One region of the Paenarthrobacter sp. NPDC057355 genome, then DNA from elsewhere that is predicted to be linked to it. Evidence: riboswitches for the same ligand, from Rfam matches in the RefSeq annotation. Region 1 holds a riboswitch; each other region holds the start of a gene.
What was found. Region 1 has a riboswitch for S-adenosylmethionine ahead of ACFUOZ_RS07355 (hypothetical protein). Riboswitches for the same ligand answer to the same signal wherever they lie in the genome.
Positions count from the first base shown of each region.

Region 1 (4,032 bases):
ATGTTGGCGATGGCCGTGGCAAGGAGTGCGTCGGTTCCCTGGGGCGCAGTGGCGTTGTTCACTACGTAGTGCAGCGGGCGGCAGGGGGAGTAGCCGACAGGAGTGCCGTCGTCGTTGGTCGCCAGGAACTTGTAGGAATCATTGGTGGTGCCGGGCGCCGTCGGCGAGGCCAGCGGGGCATCCGCTTCCTCAAGTCCAGGCGGTGGTGCATCGGGCACACGTGTCGCGGTTGGCTGGGTCTTCCCGATCTGCGGGCTGCCCGGGACGCTGACGCCCGGGAACAGCGCCGTGATGCGGGGGTCGCCGTTCAGGAACCCGGTGACCAGGACCGCTGCCACCGCAGCGACTACCACCATCAGCAGGCCGCGGAGAACACGCCCGGCTGTTCCCGTGCGCCGGTGCTTCGGCACATGCGCTGTTTCCCGCTCCGCGTCCACGGTTCTCCATTCCTCATGCCCTTGGTCACGCAGGGCAGCGCGGAGGACGAACCAACATTACGGTCTGGCGGCTGGGCCGTCCAAACTCAGACGATCGCAGCCCCGAAGAGCAACCCGAGACCGTAGGTGGCAGCTGCAGCTCCGAGCCCGATGGCCAGCTGCCGCAGGCCGCGGCTGAGCGGTGATGTTCCGGACAGCAAGCCTACGACGGCGCCAGTGGCCAACAGCGCGACTCCCACCAGGACACCGGCCACCAGGAGGGCGGCCATGCCCGTCATGCCGAAGATGAACGGAAGGATGGGCACGATGGCGCCGGAGGCGAAGAAGCAGAAGCTGGACATCGCTGCCCCCCAGGCCGAGCCCACGGATTCGTGCTCGTCGGTTACCGGTTTTTCGGGTTGGAGCGAAAGGCTGGGATCGCAGTCGCAGCTGAACAGTCCCATGCGCTCGGCTGCCCGGTGCTCGGCCGCCTCCCGGGTCATGCCGCGTGCCAGGTAGACCAGGACCAGTTCGTTGTGGTCGATGTCCAACGACGGGGCTGCGGTGAGCGTCGCCTGGGTGGGGAGCGTGGCGTTGAGCAGTTCGCGTTGCGAGCGGACGGAAACGTATTCGCCGGCGCCCATGGACAGTGCGCCTGCCAGGAGTCCGGCCACGCCGCTCATGAGCACCACGGAGCTGGAGACCCCGGTGGCGGCCATGCCCATCACCAGCGAGAGGTTGCTCACCAGGCCATCGTTGGCGCCGAAGACCGCTGCGCGGAAGGTGCCCGAGAGCCTGTTGCGGCCCCGGGTGGCCAGGCCACGGACGACTTCCTCATGGATCTGCTCGTCGGCAACCATCGCAGGCGTCGCCGCTGGTTCGGTGCCGTACGGGGAGCGGCCCTCGGCGCGCTGTGCCAAGGCAAGGACAAAGACGGACCCGAAGTTGCGGGCCAGGAAACCCAGGAATTGGCTGCGGGCCGACGCTGCTTTGGGCATCCCGGCATGATCTCCCAGGAGCTTGAGCCAGTGTGCTTCGTGGCGGCCTTCGGCTTCGGCCAGGGCCAGCAGGATCTGGCGTTCCTCCCCATCGCGGCGTTGGGCAAGTTCGCGGTAAACAGCGGCTTCGGCCCGTTCGTCGGCCAGGTATTGCCGCCAGCGCCTGATGTCGGAAGCCGAGGGCGCATCATTGGTGCGGTGGGCTGCTGGGTCGGGGGTGGGGTCCGGAGCGGGGCTCGACGAATTCTGGGATTCCTGGTGCATCTGCACTTTTTCTCCTGCGCTTGGTGGGGTGGTTGCGGCCCCATTGCACGCCCCACACTACCGCTTATTGACGCGGATTTTTGGCTGGTATTCCTTATCCGGAATGTTCGGTGCACCGTAATTTCCGGCGTTGCGTGCACGCTCTTCCGGGCCTTGACCCATGCTTGCCCTGGTGCTCAGATGGAGGGACAGGGGCGGGTCTTTAATCAACCCGCAATTTGCCACCGGGCTCCTGCAGGCAGCCCACGGGACGGAGGTAGCAGCATGAACACCACCGAATCACACTCCAACTATCCCGAACGCACAACCATCGAGTCGGACCCGGCCTACGATTACGCCGAAGACCAGGAAGTGGACGAGCCCTGGGTGGAGGAAGTGGACGCCCCCGAGGACGACGAACGGGTGGTGCCAATCGATGAGACCGAGGAGTTCCGCGAGGAGGACGAGGAAATCTAGGCGAGTTCCCGACTGGGTTCCCGGCTCGGTTCCCGGCTGAGCGTGAAGGTGCAGGGCCGGCCTTCCCGGTGACCCACCGCGGCTACGGTGACTGTCAGAGTCCCCGTAGCCTCGCACCACGTGGAGGGCCGGACCGCCCGCGCCAGTGCCTCGGCGATGTGCCGCGCCTGCGGATACCGGAAACACAGGGGCCGGTTCCGGGTCAGTATGGTCACCGTGCCAAGGTAAAGGTCGACGGCGGGGATCACCTTGACGGTTGAGGGGCCGGTTTCGTCGCGGGTGCTTCGGGCTGGTGCCGGCCCGTTGTTGATGGGTTCGTTGTGGCTCGGCTCGTGATACGGCACGCGGCTGCTCCTGTGGAGAGTGCTCTTGCCCGTTCGGTTGTCTCAGGTCCGGGACGGGCCGCTTCTTCATCCGAACCACCCGTGAACATGGGGTTGGTGTATGGCCAGTCGGAGCTTGGCGCCACATCTCTTGAAGCTGGGACAACCCTACCGCACCTCCCGTTGTGAGGCCCGCTCTGCGCTCCTTGGGCGGGGTTTGCCGTGCAGAGCAGGCCTTCCAACGTGGAAGTCCGGGCGTTGGGAGGCCCGCTCTGCGCGCTTTGACGTCGTTTCAGGACGCACAGTGGGCCTCGCAACTCCTCAACGCGTCATCCCCGGGAACGCAAACGGCGGCGCTGCCCCACAAAGGGGCGGCACCGCCGTCGGGTATTGCTTGGTTAGCTGTTGCTGCCTACCGGGTGTACTTCCGGCGGCAGTTCCTCGGAGATGGCGCCGGCAACGCGCTTGTCCCAGGCCTCGCGGACAGCAGCGTCCGTGGGCGGGGTCAGCAGGGAGACCACGACGTAAACCACCAGCGAGGCGCCGAGTCCCCAGTAGATGGGCTCGTTGGCGTAGACGCCGTCTTCGCTGGGGATGACGCCAACTGCGTACATGATGAGCAAAGCCAAGGTCAGCACGGAGCCGACCGCCATGGACCAGGCAGCTGCGATGCCCGTGCCGCGCTTCCACACCAGGCCACCGAGGATGGCAACCAGGAGGCCGCCTACCAGGATGTCGTAGGCGATGGTCAAGGCGACCACCACGTCCTGCGCGGCCATGGAAATCAGCACTGCGAGAATACCGAGGCCCAGGACCCAGTAGCGGTTTGCCTTGACGTCGTGCTCGGGGTTCTCGGTGTCATCGGTGTTGATGGTCTTGCCGAACCAGCTGGCAACGAAAGGCACGACGTCGGCGCGCGCCACTGTTGCGGCGGCGATCAGGGCGCCGGATGCCGTGGACATCATGGCTGCAACTGCTGCTGCCATGACAAGGCCACCGATGCCGACGGGCAGGATGTGGGTAGCGACCTCGGCGTAGACGACGTCCTTACCGAGGTTGGCGACATCGATGTTGGGAAGGGCAACGCGGGCTGCCAGGCCGATCAATGCGCCGGCGATGCCGTAGAGGATGCAGTAGACGCCGGCCGTAGCGCCGCCCCAGCGGGCAACCTTCGCGGTCTTGGCAGTGAAGACGCGCTGCCAGATGTCCTGGCCGATCAGCAGGCCCAGTGTGTAGACGACGAAGTACGTGATGATCGTCTGGGTGCCAATGCCGTCGATCTGGAAGAAGCTGTCCTCCAGGCGCGCACGGATGCCGTCCATTCCACCAGCCGCGTTCAACGCGAAGGGGAGCATCAGGAAGAAGATACCCACTGTCTTGATGAGGAACTGCACCTGGTCTGCCAGGGTGATGGACCACATTCCGCCGATTGTGGAGTAGACCAGGACGATGGCGCCGCCGACGGCGATTGCCAGCCAGCGTTCCCAGTCGAAGAGCACCACGAAGATGGTGGCGTAGGCACCGGTGGACGTGGCACACAACATCAGCGTGTAGGCCAGCATCACGATGCCGGAC
Region 1 covers NZ_JBHVAL010000004.1:148,243-152,274, forward strand. Annotated here, with positions in the region: gene ACFUOZ_RS07340 (matrixin family metalloprotease) at 1-437, opposite strand, end outside; gene ACFUOZ_RS07345 (VIT1/CCC1 transporter family protein) at 524-1,678, opposite strand; gene ACFUOZ_RS07350 (hypothetical protein) at 1,943-2,134, shown strand; gene ACFUOZ_RS07355 (hypothetical protein) at 2,131-2,478, opposite strand; SAM riboswitch class IV at 2,495-2,614, opposite strand; gene ACFUOZ_RS07360 (sodium:solute symporter) at 2,856-4,032, opposite strand, start outside.

Region 2 (4,032 bases), on a different contig from region 1:
GGGCCTGCCACAGTGAAGGACTGCTCCGCCTGGTCCGGGCTCACCATGAAGGACGTGAAGTTGGGACTCACCGTCGCTGCGGAAACATCACCCGGAGCCTTGGCCCCGGCATTCTTCGATGACCTGGAATTCTACTTGGTTCCGGATGACCTTGAGGCCCTGCATGCTCCAGCCCCGCCCGCTGAGGGTACAGTGCTCCCACGCGTTGACCTCATCCAGTGCTACGACGAGTACGTGATGGGGTACTCGCAGTCACGCCATTACCTGGGCGGCACTGCACCGTACTTCCCTGAAGATAACGGCCCCATGCATGTGGTCCTTCTGGATGGCAGCCTGGCCGGATGGTGGCGCCACAGCTTCAAGGGCGGCGTCTGCGAACTCGACGTGCGCATGACCAGGCCCGCTACCAAGGAAGAGCAAGCCGCATTGGAAGCCGAGGCAGCCCGCTACGGACGGTTCCTGGGAATGGAGACAAAGCTGGCGTGATCACACGGGGCTAAGCTGGGATAGGACCTAGGAGGCTTGCACTGTGAACAATCTGATCTTCTGGATCATCGTCTGCTCGTGGCTGATTCCGATGGGGATCCGCATGTACAACCGCTCCAAGGCGCGCCGCCTGCAGAACGGCAACTTCCCGGGTCCGGACTATCGGCAGCAAAACCTCCCCGGCCCTGGTTACCCACCCCAGGGCTACCCTGGGGTGAATTACCCACCCCAAAACTACCCGGCCCAGAATTATCCCGCTCCTGATTCTCCTGTGCAGAACTACCCTGGGTATCAGCCCGGGCCCGCCGTCATCCGCCCCGCGGAGGAGGCACCGCAGGCCGCACCGCCGTCGAACCCATCTTTCCCCACCGCAGCGGCGGAACCCCAAGGCTATCGAGCCAAGAAACTGGCCGAACTGGATGCGAAGTTCACCAACGGCCAGATCGCCATGGAAGATTACATGAAGCAGCGCCAGGAGATCATGAACGGCTGATCAGCCGCACACAGGACCTCCTGCACCATCGAAGCCGTTGAGGCTCAGGAGAAGAAAGCCCCTCTAAGCTGCCCGGACAGCTGGCCGATCTCGGTCAGGAAGCCGTCGTGGCCGATCGGCGCGTCGATGGTGTGGACGGGAACATCGCCCGGAAGTGCCGCCGCAAGTTCCTTCGACTGGGCCGGGAAGTACAGCCTGTCCGTATCCACTGCAGCCACGAAGAAGTCGGCAGTGGCACGGGAGAGAGCTTCCTGCAGGGTGCCCCGGCCGCGCGTGACGTCATGGGACATCAGGGCTTCGGTGATGGCGATGTAACTGTTGGCATCGAAGCGGCGGACCAGCTTCGTGCCCTGGTGGTCAAGGTAGCTCTCCACTTGGTATCGCCCGCGCTCCCCCAGCACCGCAGCAGCGAGCGGCGTCTCCTGGTGCTGGGCCTCCCGGCCGAAGCGCAGGTCCAGTTCCAGGGCGGAGCGGTAGGTGATGTGCGCAATCCTGCGGGCAAGGGCCAGTCCGTGCTCCGGTGCTTGGCCGTCGTAGTAGTCCCCGTTGTTGAAGTGCGGGTCCTGTCGGATGGCCAGGGTTTGGGCTTGGGCGAAGGCAATCTGTTCGGCAGTGCTGTATGCGCCCACCGAGATGACCGCACAACGGTGGACCCGTTCCGGGAAAGTGACGGCCCATTCAAGCGCCCTGGCTCCTCCCATGGAGCCGCCCAGGACAGCGTGCCAGGCGTCAATGCCCAGCACGTCCGCGAGCCGGGCTTCGGCCTCGGTGCTGTCCCGCAGCGTGATCAGCGGGAACCGGGAACCCCACGGCTTGCCATCGGGTGCTGTCGAGGACGGGCCGGTGCTGCCGTAGCAGCCACCCACGATGTTGATCGAAACGACGAAGTACCTGTTGGTGTCGATGGTGGCACCAGGCCCTACGAGCTGCTCCCACCACCCTTCCTCATCCGTGGCCCCGCGGGCCACGTGGGTGCTGCCGGTCAAAGCGTGCTGGATGAGGACAGCGTTTGAGCGGTCCGCGTTGAGTTGCCCCCACGTTTCGTAGGCCAGCACCACGTCGGGCAGATAGCCGCCGGCTTCAAGTGCCAGCGGTCCTACGCCGGCGTACTTGACTGTTCCGTCGGCTTCACCGGATTTGGGAAGGGCTGTAGCAGTGATGGTCATTCCTTTGATACCTAACCTCGCGCTTGCCTGTCGCCTTGCGTGCGGACAGGCCAGGTCCTCACCCGGGGCACCCCACCGCGGAAGGAGGGTTGCCGGCCAGCAAGCCGGGGCTATCTGCTGGCACTCATGACCTAATACGTAGAGTCTAGGAAAAACTCCACCCTTCTGGCGAAGAATGTGACATCAGTGTGACGTTAGGTGCCGTTTTGATTCACCAAACAGCACCCAGGGCTGCCGCCCGGCGAATAATCGTCGATCCGGACGGCAGCCCCGAGGTATCAGCCTGTCATGCAAGCTTCCCGCTCAAGCGCCCTTGGCCGCCCGGAAGCCGGCTTCGAGGTCGGCGATGATGTCGTCGACGTGCTCGATGCCGACGGACAGGCGGACCAAGCCCGGATTGACGCCTGCGACGACCTGCTGTTCGGGGGTCAGCTGGCTGTGCGTAGTCGACGCCGGGTGGATGACCAGGGAGCGGACGTCGCCGATGTTGGCCACGTGGGAGTGCAGCCCCAGCCCGTCCACGAAGCGCTTTCCGGCTTCGACGCCACCCTTGATGTTGAACGCGACGATTGCGCCCGTGCCCCGGGGACCGTACTTTTGGCCACGTTCGTACCAAGGGCTGGACGGCAGACCGGCGTAGGCGACCGATTCGACGTCGTCATGGGTTTCCAGCCACTGGGCCACTTTGGTGGCGTTGGAGACATGCCGTTCAACGCGCAGGCTCAAGGTCTCCAGGCCCTGGGCGATGAGGAAGGCGTTGAACGGTGCCACGGCAGATCCGAGGTCGCGGAGCAGCTGGACGCGGGCCTTGAGGATGTACGAAAGGTTGGCGCCGAGGGCCCCGTCCTTGCCGAGGTCGCGGGCGTAGACCAGTCCGTTGTAGCTGGGGTCCGGGGTATTGAAGCCCGGGAAGCGTTCCGGATCCTTGCCGAAGTCGAAGTTGCCGGAATCGACAATGACCCCTGCAATGGCTGAACCGTGTCCGCCCAGGTACTTGGTGGCCGAGTGGACCACGATGTCCGCGCCCCACTCGATGGGACGGATCAGGTACGGGGTGGAGAGGGTGTTGTCGACGATCAGCGGCACGCCTGCTTCATGGGCCACCCCGGCTACGCCTTCGATATCCAGAACGTCCTGGCGCGGGTTGGAGACAACCTCGCCGAAGAAAAGCTTGGTGTTCGGCTGCACGGCGTCGCGCCACTGCGCAAGGTTGTCCGGGTCCTCGACGAAGGTCACCGAAATCCCGAACTTCTTCAGCGTGTGGGCAAACAGGTTGTAGGTGCCGCCGTAGAGGCTGGGACTGGCCACGATGTGGTCACCGGCCTCGGCGATGTTCAGGATGGCAAAGGTCTCTGCCGCCTGGCCCGAGCTGAGCAGCAGCGCACCCAGTCCGCCTTCAAGGCTGGCGATCCGCTGTTCCACCGCATCCTGGGTGGGGTTGCCGATGCGGGTGTAGATCGGCGCGAGCTCGGCCAGGGCGAAGCGGTTGGCGGCGCTCTCGGCACTCGGGAACACGAAGGACGTGGTCTGGTAGATCGGCAGCGAACGAGCCCCTGTGGCGGCATCCGGCTCTTGGCCTGCGTGGATTTGGCGGGTTTCGAAAGACCATCCTTGGGACATGGAGTTCTCCTCTTCGTGACGCATGTGATCGGCGGACTAACAGTGGGAAGCAAACTGCGGCCAGTCTAGGAAGTGTGCGTGCGCTTGGACAGCTTTGTGACGTTGCCTGAATTTTTGGGGTCATTTGCGACACTCCATGACGTCCCCAGGTAAGATCCCATCTTGGTAAGGACAGACTTAGCTGAGACACCGATCACAAAGTGCCAAGATGAAGCCATGCGCATGGATCACGTCTCTTACGCCTGTGAACGAGATGGCCTTCTGGCC
Region 2 covers NZ_JBHVAL010000012.1:82,672-86,703, reverse strand. Annotated here, with positions in the region: gene ACFUOZ_RS14080 (winged helix DNA-binding domain-containing protein) at 1-486, shown strand, start outside; gene ACFUOZ_RS14075 (hypothetical protein) at 530-979, shown strand; gene ACFUOZ_RS14070 (homoserine O-acetyltransferase) at 1,024-2,145, opposite strand; SAM riboswitch class IV at 2,160-2,277, opposite strand; gene ACFUOZ_RS14065 (bifunctional o-acetylhomoserine/o-acetylserine sulfhydrylase) at 2,449-3,789, opposite strand; gene ACFUOZ_RS14060 (VOC family protein) at 3,982-4,032, shown strand, end outside.
Region 2: linked by a shared signal. The riboswitch ahead of ACFUOZ_RS14070 (homoserine O-acetyltransferase) and the one ahead of ACFUOZ_RS07355 (hypothetical protein) in region 1 are both predicted to bind S-adenosylmethionine.

Region 3 (4,032 bases), on a different contig from region 1:
GGACTTGGAGTCGCCCAGGTTGTTGGAGATGTCGATGACGCCCAGGCCATCGAGCAGCGCGAATGCGGCTTCCTTGGCGCTGCGCCCACCGGAGGGCGAGAGCTCGAAGGTCAGCACGGTGCCGCCGGCCTTCATCTGCTTGGTGGCCAGCTCATACTGGGGGTGAGATTTCAGCAGCGGGTACTTTACCCAGCTGATGGCAGGCTGCTGCTCAAGCCATTCGGCGATCTTCAGGGCAGACGCCGAGCTGTGGTTCACGCGCAGCCCGATCGTCTCAAGGCCCTTGGTGAGCACCCAGGCGTTGAAGGAGGACAGAGACGGGCCGGTGTGGCGCATGAGCTGCTTGACCGGACCGTCGATGAATTCCTTGGTGCCCAGGATGGCGCCACCCATGACGCGGCCCTGGCCATCAATGTGCTTGGTACCGGAGTAGACGATCACGTCTGCGCCCAGGTCTCCACAGCGTTGCAGCAGGGGAGTGGCAAAGACGTTGTCGACGACGACCGTCGCCCCTGCGGCATGTGCCAGTTCGCTGACGGCCGCGATGTCCACGATTTCCTGCATCGGGTTGGACGGCGACTCAAAGAAGACCGCAGTGGTCGGCTCGGAGAGAGCTTCGCGCCACTGATCCAGGTCCGGTCCATCGACAAACACCGTCTCCACGCCCCAGCGCGGCAGGATTTCGTTGAGGATCACGAAGCACGAGCCGAAGAGCGAGCGTGCGGCAACCACGCGGTCACCGGCAGCCAGCAAGGCACCCAGGGCGGTGAACACTGCGGACATGCCGGACGCCGTCGCAAAGCACGCTTCGGTTCCCTCGAGCAGGCGGAGCCGCTCCTGGAAGGTGGCCACGGATGGGTTGCCGTAGCGGGAGTAGACGAAGCGTTCGTCTTCGCCCGTGAAGGCGCGTTCGGCGGCTGCGGCGGATTCGTAAACGAAGCCGGAGTTCAGGAAGACAGGCTCGGCCGTTTCCTGGAAGTTGGTACGGTCAAGGCCACCGCGGACAGCCTGGGTGTCAGGGCTCCAGCCGGCGGCGTCAGGATTAAAAGTCACTTAGTCGTTCCCCAGGTTGGTAGGCAGGCCGCGGTTCTTCCAGCCATTTACAGTACGTTCGCCGTAACGGTCCGGCTCACCCTCAAAGCCCTCAAGGACGTTGTAGGCGGTGAATCCGGCCTGGGTGGCGGCGATGGCAGCGGCGATGGAGCGCTGGCCGGAGCGGCAGAGGAACACCAGTTCCACGCCGTCGCCTTCGGGAGCCTGCTGCTGCAGGTCATCGATGAAGCGGGAGTTCGGGATGCCCCCGGCGAGGTTCCACTGGATGAACAGGGGATCGTTCTCCGTGGCCTTGGTGTCGGGAATGCCGATGTGGGCCCACTCGCCCTCGGTCCGGACGTCCACCAGGATGGCGCCTTGTTCCAGCTTGGTCCACGCGTCCTGCGGGGTCAGGTCACCGGCGTAGCTCATGCGTGGCCCTCGAAAATTTCCTCGTAGTTCTCCAACTCGTCCACGGCGCTTGCTACTGCAGCGTCGGAACTGGCGACGGCGGCAGGCAGGATCACGGCCTGGGCGACGATCACGTCTGTGCCGTTGAAGGTGGCTGCGGGATTGCCGTGCAGGACGTAGCCCTCAGCCAGGGCATTGCTGATGCGCTCGCAGAATTCACGGGTGTCGGGGCCCGTGATCAGGCGATAGGCGAGTTTTTCTTCGGTGGGTTCAGGCATTGCTGGTGCTCCTCAGTCACGCTTGCAGTTCGAGTTGTCGATACGCCGAGTAGTCACCTGAGGCACCCCGCCGGAGAGAGGGTTGCCGACCAGCAAGTCAGGGCTTCGCGCTGGTTCTCATTACTCAAGAAAAAAGTAGCATTCACGACGACGGCCTGCACGGCGGGCCTCGTCATGTTGCGTAACCGGAGGGTGCTGGAGTACGGGCCCAATTAAGACGTCCCGGGAGCATAATTGACGCAGTACGACCCCCTGTAACTTCGTGTGAAAGCAGGTCGCGGTGAACGGACAGAGCAGTTCTACACTCAAGCCCATGCTGCATTTTGGTTGGTTTGTGGGGCACGGATTCGGTGTCCAGGGATGGGGCACGCCGGGGTACAGCCTGGGCTATGACTGGAAGAAACCCGCCCTGTACCAGGAAGCTGTCCGGGCCTTTGAGCAGTCCGGCCTGGACCTGTTCATCATCGAGGACTCCCTGACCGTCCCCGACACCTATGGAGGCACAGCCGAGGTTTCGCTGGCCCATGCTTCGTTTGCGCCGAAGCACGATCCCCTGGCGCTGGTCCCGTACCTGCTCTCTGCCACGGAACACTTGGGAATCGTCCCCACTGTCAGCGCCTCCTTCTACCCGCCCTTCACGGCGGCCCGCCTCCTTGCCACGCTGCAGCACTTCTCAGAGGGGCAGCTCGGGTGGAACGTGGTCACTTCGGGCAGCGATCTCGCTGCGCAGAATTACGGCCTGGACCAGCAGATCGAACACGACCTCCGGTATGAAAAGGCGGAGGAATTCGTCGACGTCGTCAGGCGGCTGTGGCGGAGTTGGGAACCGGGCGCGGTTCTTGAGGATGTGGAAGCCGGCAGGTTTGCCGACCACAGCAAAGTGCATCCCATCAACCACGAAGGAGAATTCTTCAAGGTCCGCGGCCCGCTGAACACAGCGCCGTTGCCCGAGGAGCCTGTCCTGGTGCAAGCCGGTGCTTCGCCACGCGGCAAGGCGTTCGCCGGCGGCCACGCGGACGTGGCGATTGCCCTGGCCCGTGGCGTTGACGGCATGAAGGCCTACCGCGATTCCATCCGCGCCGAGGCCGCGAAAGCCGGGCGGAATCCCGACGACGTGAAGGTACTTTTCGTGTTGAAGCCCACCGTGGTTGGTTCCACCGCGGAGGCGGAGGAGTTGCGGGCCCAGCGCCGGGAGCTGACGCAGCGCGATATCGACAGCCAGCTCAACTCCATCTCCTACCTCTCCGTGATCGATTTCAAGCAGTTCGACCTGGACCAGCCCCTTCCCGAACTCAGTACCAACAGCAACCAAGGCACGCTGGAGCATTTCGCCAAGGCGGCGCCTCCCGGATCCACGTTGCGCGAGATCCTGCAGGCACGCAGCGGCGGTGCGGGTGACTCGATCATCGGCACGGTCGGTGAAATCGCCGACTACCTTGAGGAAACCGGCTCGGCTGTTGGCGGTGACGGGTTTCTGTTCTCCGGTTTCGTGGATCCCGTGACTGTCCACGGGGTCCTGGACAAACTCACGCCTGAACTGCGGCGCCGCGGCCTGTTGAGGACGAGTTACGGCAACGGCGGTTTCCGGCAGAATCTCCTGGATTTCTAGTGGGAACCTTCAGCATCGGAACGGGGACTGTTTCCGCTCTGCTTGTGGCGGAGGCGGCCGCGGATCCGACGTTTCACGTGGAACTCAACCAAGATGCGTTGAATTTGCTCCGGCGTTCCCGGGGAGTCGTGGAAAAGACTGCCGCGTCCGGCCAACGGGTTTACGGGCTGAATACCTTGCTCGGATCCGGTCGGGACACCGACGTGGAGGAGAAGTCGCTGCTGGCTTATCAAGTACAGGTGGTCCGGTATCACAACAGCGGCGTGGGTCCGTACCTTGACCGGACTGCTGCCCGCTCGGTGATCCTCGCCCGCCTCATCGGGTTCAGCCGGGGCGGCTCAGGCGTCCGTCCGGAAACCGCCGCCTTCTATGCTGAACTGCTCAACCGTGGCGTCTTTCCCGCCATCCCCAGCGAAGGTTCGGTGGGCTCGTCCGACCTGACCCAACTGGCCGCCGTCGCCGCTGTTGCCTTGGGCGAGGGCGAAGCGTTCGACGCCTCCGGCCTGCTGGTTCCTGGCGCCAAAGCGCTCGCCGACGCCGGCCTTCAACCCCTCCAACCCGCTGCCGGTGAGGCGCTGGCCTTGGTGAGTGCCAACGCGTTCTCCGTTGGTGCCGGGACCCTTGCTTTGGTGCGGCTGAGGCACCTGACCCGCTTGGCCGACGTCGCGCTTTCACTCTCGCTGGAGACCATCGCAAGGTACG
Region 3 covers NZ_JBHVAL010000008.1:75,236-79,267, reverse strand. Annotated here, with positions in the region: gene ACFUOZ_RS11315 (O-succinylhomoserine sulfhydrylase) at 1-1,053, opposite strand, end outside; gene ACFUOZ_RS11310 (rhodanese-like domain-containing protein) at 1,054-1,464, opposite strand; gene ACFUOZ_RS11305 (DUF1737 domain-containing protein) at 1,461-1,721, opposite strand; SAM riboswitch class IV at 1,735-1,846, opposite strand; gene ACFUOZ_RS11300 (NtaA/DmoA family FMN-dependent monooxygenase) at 2,002-3,330, shown strand; gene ACFUOZ_RS11295 (aromatic amino acid ammonia-lyase) at 3,330-4,032, shown strand, end outside.
Region 3: linked by a shared signal. The riboswitch ahead of ACFUOZ_RS11305 (DUF1737 domain-containing protein) and the one ahead of ACFUOZ_RS07355 (hypothetical protein) in region 1 are both predicted to bind S-adenosylmethionine.